Regions from separate parts of the Lelliottia sp. GFLA7 genome, predicted to be linked through region 1. Evidence: predicted binding sites of a transcription regulator. Region 1 holds the regulator's gene; each other region holds the start of a gene.

Region 1 (2,207 bases):
ATTCGTGGCCAGCCGGACATAAACGATGTAAAGCCTCTGGTTAATAATGCAATTGCGGCGCAAGGATAACAGAAAGCGCGCAAGATTTCTGTTGTTACCCGTCATACTTCAGGCTGCTGCGAAACCCGCCGCAGCCCTTGTTACTGACGCTAAATCTAATAAAAGGTTCTTTTAATGGCCAATAATACCACTGGGTTTACCCGAATCATCAAAGCTGCCGGTTATTCATGGAAAGGTTTCCGCGCGGCATGGATAAATGAAGCCGCCTTCCGGCAAGAAGGCGTTGCCGCAATTATTGCCGTGATTATCGCGTGCTTCCTTGATGTTGATGCTATCACCCGCGTACTTCTCATCAGCTCAGTACTGTTGGTGATGATAGTGGAAATTCTCAACAGCGCTATCGAAGCCGTTGTTGACCGTATTGGCTCTGATTTCCACGAACTTTCTGGTCGTGCGAAAGACATGGGCTCTGCCGCTGTACTGCTGGCGATTATCATCGCTGCCATTACCTGGGTCACCCTCCTTTGGTCACATTTTCGATAAGCTTTCAGGAATCGAATAAGTCTCTGGTTTTTTGTGCAGTTTTTGATTCCAAATTCGCCTTTGACTGTATATACTCACAGCATAACTGTATATACACCCAGGGGGCGGAATGAAAGCGTTAACGGCCAGACAGCAAGAGGTGTTTGATCTCATCAGGGATCACATCAGCCAGACGGGAATGCCACCCACGCGTGCGGAAATCGCACAGCGCCTGGGCTTCCGTTCACCAAACGCCGCGGAAGAGCATCTTAAAGCGCTGGCACGTAAAGGCGTTCTTGAGATTGTTTCAGGCGCGTCTCGCGGTATCCGCTTACTGGTGGAAGAAGAAACGGGCATCCCTCTTATCGGTCGCGTTGCGGCGGGTGAGCCGTTGCTGGCACAGCAGCACATTGAAGGCCACTATCAGGTTGATCCGGGTATGTTTAAGCCGAGCGCAGATTTCTTACTGCGTGTTAGCGGTATGTCCATGAAGGATATTGGTATTCTGGACGGCGATCTGTTGGCGGTACATAAAACTCAGGATGTGCGCAACGGACAGGTTGTTGTTGCGCGTATTGACGACGAAGTCACGGTTAAGCGCCTGAAAAAACAGGGTAACACCGTGCAACTTCTGCCTGAAAACAGTGAGTTTTCTCCGATTCTGGTGGATCTGCGCGAGCAAACCTTCTCTATTGAAGGGTTGGCGGTTGGCGTTATCCGCAACGGTGAATGGCTGTAATTTCTCTCTGACAGGCTGCGTCATCCACGCAGCCTGACTGTCTTATCTCGCTTCCGGTAATTTCCTATGTCTCTGCTGACAACTTCAGACAAGGCATTATGGCGTCTTGCGCTGCCAATGATTTTTTCCAATATCACCGTTCCTTTGCTTGGACTGGTGGATACGGGCGTCATTGGACATCTTGATTCTCCCGTCTATTTAGGTGGCATCGCGATTGGTGCGATGGCGACCAGCTTCCTCTTTATGCTGCTCCTGTTTTTGCGCATGAGCACGACCGGACTGACCGCCCAGGCCTTTGGCGCGAAAGATCCGGTACGCCTTGGGCGGGCGCTGGTTCAGCCGCTGATCCTGGCGTTAGGTGCCGGGCTACTGATTGTCGTATTGCGTACACCTCTGATCGATCTGGCGCTGCATATTGTCGGTGGCAGCGAAGCCGTGCTGGAACAGGCGCGCCGTTTTCTGGAGATTCGCTGGCTCAGCGCCCCTGCTTCACTCGCTAACCTCGTTCTGCTTGGCTGGCTACTCGGTGTGCAATATGTCCGTGCCCCGGTCATTTTGCTGGTGGTGGGGAATGTCCTGAATATCGTTCTCGATCTGTGGCTGGTGATGGGTTTGCATATGAATGTGCAGGGTGCCGCACTGGCAACCGTTGTCGCGGAATATGCCACGTTCTTTATCGGCTTATGGATGGTCAAACGTGTATTGGTGATGCGTGGCGTTTCGCTCGCGATGCTGAAAAATGCCTGGCGGGGCAATATGCGCAAGCTGCTGGCGCTGAACCGCGACATCATGTTGCGCTCTCTGTTGCTCCAGCTATGCTTCGGTGCGATGACCGTATTGGGCGCGCGTCTTGGGCCTGAGATCGTTGCGGTCAACGCGGTGCTGATGACGCTACTGACGTTTACCGCTTATGCGCTGGATGGTTTTGCCTATGCCGTTGAGGCCC
Region 2 (2,207 bases), on a different contig from region 1:
TCAAGCTGGCTGCGCATCGCGAATTCACCACCTGGCGTGCTGAGCTGGATGGCAAAGCGGTTATCGTGTGTTCGACCGGTATCGGCGGCCCGTCTACTTCTATCGCTGTTGAAGAACTGGCGCAGCTGGGCATTCGTACTTTCCTGCGTATCGGGACAACTGGCGCTATTCAGCCGCACATCAACGTCGGCGACGTGCTGGTGACCACGGCTTCTGTGCGTCTGGACGGTGCAAGTCTGCACTTTGCGCCAATGGAATATCCAGCTGTAGCGGACTTTGAATGTACCACTGCACTGGTTGAAGCCGCGAAATCCGTGGGCGCAACGACCCACATCGGCGTGACCGCCTCTTCTGATACCTTCTACCCAGGCCAGGAGCGTTACGACACCTTCTCCGGTCGCGTAGTGAACCGCTTCAAGGGTTCGATGGAAGAATGGCAGTCCATGGGCGTAATGAACTACGAAATGGAATCTGCAACGCTGCTGACCATGTGCGCAAGCCAGGGTCTGCGTGCCGGTATGGTGGCGGGTGTTATCGTTAACCGCACCCAGCAAGAAATTCCAAATGCAGAAACCATGAAGAAAACCGAAAGCCATGCGGTGAAAATCGTGGTTGAAGCGGCTCGCCGCCTAATCTAGTTTCCCCTTTCAGATAAAAGGCCGACGCGTTCGGCCTTTTCTTTTTGCGTAGCGCCTCGCAGGAAACCCCTTTCAAACTGGACGTTTATACAGCACAATTCTATTTTGTGCGGGTAATGGTTTGATGCAGGGGGCGTTGTGGATATCTCAATCCTAATTTATGCAGTGATTGCGCTGGTGGGCGCGGGTGTGGGCTGGCTGATGTCCGGCTACCAGCATGCGCAACATAAAGCCGATCAGCTGGCCGATCGTGAAGAGATGGTGGCTGAGCTCAGCGCTGCAAAACAACAACTTACCCAGAGCGCACACTGGCGTGATGAGTGCGAATTGCTCAACAATGAATTGCGTAATCTGCGTGATATCAACACCTCTTTAGAAGCCGATCTGCGCGAAGTCACCACCCGTCTGGAATCCACCCAACTGCATGCTGAAGACAAAATCCGTCAGATGATCAACAGCGAGCAGCGCCTGAGCGAGCAGTTTGAAAATCTGGCTAACCGTATCTTTGAGCAGAGCAATCGCCGCGTTGATGAGCAGAATCGCCAGAGCCTGAATGGTTTGCTGACCCCCTTGCGTGAACAACTGGATGGTTTTCGTCGCCAGGTGCAGGACAGCTTTGGCCAGGAGTCGCGTGAACGCCACACGCTGGCGCATGAGATCCGTAACCTCCAGCAGCTGAATGCGCAGATGGCGCAAGAGGCGGTCAACCTGACCCGTGCGCTCAAGGGCGACAATAAAACGCAGGGTAACTGGGGTGAAGTGGTGCTTACCCGCGTGCTGGAGGCCTCTGGTCTGCGAGAGGGATATGAATACGAAACGCAGGTGAGTATTGAAACCGACACTCGGTCGCGGATGCAGCCTGATGTCATCGTGCGTCTCCCGCAAGGTAAAGACGTGGTGATTGACGCCAAAATGACGCTGGTGGCCTACGAACGTTACTTCAATGCCGAAGATGACTTCACCCGAGAATCCGCGCTACAGGAGCACATCGCCTCCATGCGAAATCATATTCGCCTGCTGGGGCGAAAAGATTATCAGCAGTTGCCAGGACTACGCTCGCTGGATTATGTGCTGATGTTTATTCCGGTCGAGCCGGCATTTTTGCTGGCGCTCGACAGACAACCTGAACTTATCACCGAAGCGTTGAAAAACAATATTATGCTCGTCAGCCCCACCACGCTGCTGGTTGCGCTGCGCACCATCGCTAACCTGTGGCGCTACGAGCATCAAAGCCGTAACGCGCAGCAAATTGCCGATCGCGCCAGCAAGCTGTACGACAAAATGCGCCTGTTTGTGGACGACATGACCTCCGTTGGGCAAAGCCTGGACAGGGCGCAGGATAATTACCGCCAGGCGATGAAAAAACTCTCGTCTGGCCGAGGAAATCTGCTTTCACAAGCTGAGGCGTTTCGCAGCCTGGGCGTTGAAGTGAAGCGCGAGATTAATCCGGAATTGGTGGAGCAGGCCACGGCTCAGGACGAAGAATATCGTCTGCGGGACGGGGCAGGTGAGCAAAATACAGGCAATCAAGACAACGATTTAGACGCACAAGCGTCGTCCGAAACGCAG
Region 3 (2,207 bases), on a different contig from region 1:
AACACTATCCAGCGGGCTAAACAGATTGCTTCATATGCTGCATGCATATGTGAAAAGCATTGTTAAATGCTACTAATGAAGGAAATACTTGATCACTGTATAACGCCAGCGTTTTGGTTGGCGCAATACCGACCCCGACTCTTAGTCCGGTGATTTTATACACCCTATCCCGCATCTGATGTCCGAACGTCTCAAGCGGCATACAGCCAGCAATACCCGTCAGATTAACAAACGCCTCGTCAATGGAATAAATGTCAATCGCGGGGGCCATCTCTTCCAGCGTCGCCATCACGCGCTCACTCAGATCGGCATAAAGCGCGTAATTAGAACTAAAAACAGCCACTTGCTGACGGTGAAGATCGTCTTTGATCTTAAAGTATGGCGCACCCATTTTGATGCCCAGTCTTTTGGCCTCTTCTGACCGAGAGATTATGCAGCCATCGTTATTCGAGACCACGACCACCGGCTTGCCCAGAAGATCTGGGCGGAATACCGTTTCGCAGCTGGTGTAGAAGCTGTTGACATCAATTAGCGCGAACATATTTGTGCGATTTCAACGTGTGAGTCACTACGCCGAAGATTTGCAGCTCTTCTTCGGCGTCAAAAATGATGGGAGAAAAGCGCGGATTACGTGGCACAAGCTGCAAAATGGGGCGAACGCGTAGCTCTTTCACCGTAAATTCCCCGGCGACGGCGGCCACAACGATGTCGCCGTGCTCAGGCGTTAAAGCGCGATCTACCACCAGCAAGTCACCGTCAGTAATCCCTGCCCCGATCATGGACTCCCCGCTGACCCGGATAAAATACGTGGCGCTGGGGTGCTTAATCACCAGTTTATTGAGATCGATGCGATCTTCTACGTAGTCCTGAGCCGGACTGGGAAAGCCACACGACGCGCGCTCCAGGAAGAGAGGTAACTCAATGAGAGTGTTGAGGTCGCACGAAAAAAGATGACTCATAATTGCTTACCTGCAGATAGCTGTATATAAATACAGTATTATGAGTTTTAGGTAGGGATCAAGGCACTTTTGGGACGATCATCCAAACACGTTGAAGTTTGTGGGAATTTAGTTTGCAGGGTGAGCACAAACACGCGCCCGGATGGCGTATCTCTGTTGCTTAACAATGAATCCCCGCCGTTTTGGTAGGCGCGCTTTTGTAAGGTTCGCTCCTCGCTGATAGCAGACCTACCGCCTTTATTGTGACGGCAAAATGCGACATAGACATTTCTGGTACAAGACATTAAATCAACGGCGCGAGTCCGCTTGTTCGAATAGGTTTGATGAACTATATGGCGATAAAAAGGCCCCATAAGGGGCTTTATGAAACGCTTCAACACAATGAAATAAAAGGATTTATTTCAGGTCATGTCCACATGTTGACCACATTGAGACATATAGCCCCGCAAATGCGGGGCTTTTAAAGTTATCATGAAATATTTGGATTTTTTACAATCATATTAGCCAACTCTCTGTTTTTAATGATTAAATCATTTATCAATTTTACACTGAAATTCTCAATTGTTAGCTGTTGTCTTGCGTCCAAATAATCTTCTAAATAGTCTATTACCTCACCTTCGCTTTTCGAAAACGAAATATTTTTCAAGTTCATAGTTTGAGTTAATGATTCCTCATTTGAACCATATATAATCGTTCTGTTAATATCATAATCCAATGCAACAGAGTCTACAAGAATTAGCTCAGGTGATTTAAAATAATATGCTAAAATAGATTTAAAAAGTGTTTCTTTTGCTTTTTCGCTGAAATCATAATCCCCATAACCGTCTTCTGCACATTTTTCCATAATGCTTTGAGTGTCGATTGGGAATACGTTAACAACAGCTCTAACTATATATTCATAAAGATGAGATACTGGATCTCGCTTTACGAATCTGAATATATGTTTTGAAGGTGTAGCCTCTTTATTTATTGGATTCAATTTAAACCAAGAAAGAACATTCGTGAGTTCATCTCTTTTAGTTTTATCAATTTTTTTTAAAATTTTGAAAATATCGTTAAAATCAACGTTATCAATCCCATCATATTGTAATGCAGTCATGAAAAATGAAGCAAGATCATAATGGTTTTTGAATTCGTAATTATCAGTTTCCGTTCTTTTGATGCCAGCAAGTTGTAATCTTTCTAATGCCAAATTACCACTTAATACCAACCCATTTATCTCATCGAGGATCATAAGTTCTTCATGAG
Region 4 (2,207 bases), on a different contig from region 1:
TGCTCTTTCTTTACTCGCTTCGAGTGTCACTCCTGCCCTGGCGGCCGATCCGTTGGATTTTTCGCCGCAACCGCCAGCTATACAGGCTGGTTCTTGGGTGCTGATGGACTATACCACTGGTCAAATTTTAACGGCGGGCAACGAACATCAACAGCGCAATCCGGCCAGCCTCACCAAGTTAATGACAGGCTATGTTGTCGATCGTGCTATCGATAGCCATCGCATTACCCCTGACGATATGGTCACCGTTGGACGCGATGCGTGGGCGAAGGGTAATCCTGTGTTTGACGGGTCATCGCTGATGTTCCTGAAAGCGGGTGAACGCGTTTCAGTTCGCGATCTGAGCCGGGGTTTAATCGTTGATTCTGGGAATGACGCCTGCGTGGCGCTGGCGGATTATGTGGCAGGTGGGCAGCCGCAATTCGTCAATATGATGAACGAGTATGTGCAAAAACTGGGTCTGCGCGATACCCATTTTGAAACGGTACATGGTCTGGATGCACCAGGGCAACACAGCTCAGCCTATGATCTCGCGGTGCTTTCACGCGCGATTATTCACGGCGAGCCAGATTTTTATCATATGTACAGTGAAAAGAGCCTGACCTGGAATGGTGTCACGCAGCAAAACCGCAATGGGCTGCTTTGGGATAAAACCCTGAAGGTCGACGGACTCAAAACCGGGCACACGTCTGGCGCTGGCTTTAACCTGATCGCCTCGGCAGTCGATGGTCAGCGCCGGTTGATTGCGGTGATCATGGGCGGCGAGAGTCCGAAAGGGCGTGAGGATCAGGCGCGCAAACTGCTGCATTGGGGCCAGCAAAACTTCGATACCGTGCAAATCTTGCATAACGGCAAAAAAGTGGGCACCGAGCGCATCTGGTACGGCGATAAAGAACACATCTCGCTGGGTACGGATCAGGATTTCTGGCTGGCGTTGCCAAAAGCGGAAGTTGCCAACATTAAGGCCAAATATGTACTTGATAAAAAAGAGCTGGAGGCCCCTATCGCGGCGCACCAGCGAGTAGGTGAAATTGAGCTTTACGATCGCGATAAAATTGTGGCGCACTGGCCATTAGTCACGCTGGAAAGCGTCGGCAAGGGCGGGATGTTCTCTCGGCTGAGTGATTATCTGCACCATAAAGCCTGACGAACCGTTAAGACCGTAACGAGCAGACTGGCAGTCGTGCGAGTCTGCTCGCATAATCAACGCGTCATATTTGCTGGACATAAAGAATCTGCTTTATAGTGTATAAATACACAGTAATAAACGGAGGCAGTATGGACTACAGCATCAAGCAGCAACAGAAGCGTAAGATTGCCGGTTTTCATATGGTTGGGCCGTGGGAGCAAACCGTTAAGCAAGGTTTTGAGCAACTCATGATGTGGGTGGATGGACACCATATTCAGCCGCTTGAGTGGGTGGCGGTCTATTATGATAATCCAGACGAAGTGCCCGCAGAGAAACTGCGCTGCGATACGGTTGTCACTGTTCCCGACGATTTTGTCATCCCGGCAAACAGCGAAGGCGTTATCCTCACCGAAGTGGCTGCCGGTGATTATGCGATTGCCACAGCACGCGTCGAAAACTACGATTTCGGCACCCCATGGCATAGTTTCTTCAACAGCCTGCTCCAGGACAATCACTATCAAATCGCCCCTAAACCCTGCTTTGAACGCTATCTGAATGATGGCAATGCCGATGGTTACTGGGATATTGAAATGTTTGTTCCGGTGCAGAATAAAGCCGGATAACAATGATTATTCCTGCGATTTGTAGGGTTTTTCTGCCGGGCGTGATACGTCTGGCAGAAAACACAGTACAATTGTGATTTGCCGTGTATCTGGAGAGCGGGTGTGCGTCCCGACAAATCATTAACGCCTTTTGAAATCCGACTGTATCGGAATTACCGCGTCGTGCATGGTTGCCGCATCGCGCTGGCATTCATCCTCACTTTTTTACTGGTGCGTCTGCTGGATATCCCCGAGGGAACCTGGCCTTTGATCACGTTGGTGGTCATCATGGGGCCGATATCTTTTTGGGGAAACGTGGTTCCACGTGCCTTCGAGCGCATCGGCGGTACGATTTTTGGCTCTGCATTAGGGTTGATTGCATTAAAACTTGAGCTGATTTCGTTGCCCGTGATGTTGCTCTGGTGTGCGGGGGCGATGTTCCTGTGCGGCTGGCTGGCGCTGGGCAAAAAACCGTA

Evidence for each region. The regulator LexA, encoded in region 1, represses DNA repair genes until DNA is damaged. The targets are predictions, from matches to a motif close to TNCTGTATGTACATACAGNA.
Region 2: a site for LexA is predicted at 714-733, ahead of rmuC (DNA recombination protein RmuC). Genes of this name have one in related genera too.
Region 3: a site for LexA is predicted at 978-997, ahead of umuD (translesion error-prone DNA polymerase V autoproteolytic subunit). Genes of this name have one in related genera too.
Region 4: a site for LexA is predicted at 1,244-1,263, ahead of sbmC (DNA gyrase inhibitor SbmC). Genes of this name have one in related genera too.

The regions. Positions count from the first base shown of each region.
Region 1 covers NZ_JBWLAQ010000003.1:36,376-38,582, forward strand. The annotation lists gene plsB (glycerol-3-phosphate 1-O-acyltransferase PlsB) at 1-20, opposite strand, end outside; gene AC07RN_RS10450 (diacylglycerol kinase) at 175-543, shown strand; gene lexA (transcriptional repressor LexA) at 653-1,261, shown strand; gene dinF (MATE family efflux transporter DinF) at 1,328-2,207, shown strand, end outside.
Region 2 covers NZ_JBWLAQ010000013.1:16,407-18,613, reverse strand. The annotation lists gene udp (uridine phosphorylase) at 1-638, shown strand, start outside; gene rmuC (DNA recombination protein RmuC) at 777-2,207, shown strand, end outside.
Region 3 covers NZ_JBWLAQ010000001.1:59,893-62,099, forward strand. The annotation lists partial or broken gene AC07RN_RS00275 (Y-family DNA polymerase) at 104-541, opposite strand; gene umuD (translesion error-prone DNA polymerase V autoproteolytic subunit) at 525-959, opposite strand; gene AC07RN_RS00285 (GTP pyrophosphokinase) at 1,429-2,207, opposite strand, start outside.
Region 4 covers NZ_JBWLAQ010000002.1:476,821-479,027, reverse strand. The annotation lists gene dacD (serine-type D-Ala-D-Ala carboxypeptidase DacD) at 1-1,147, shown strand, start outside; gene sbmC (DNA gyrase inhibitor SbmC) at 1,279-1,752, shown strand; gene AC07RN_RS07840 (FUSC family protein) at 1,855-2,207, shown strand, end outside.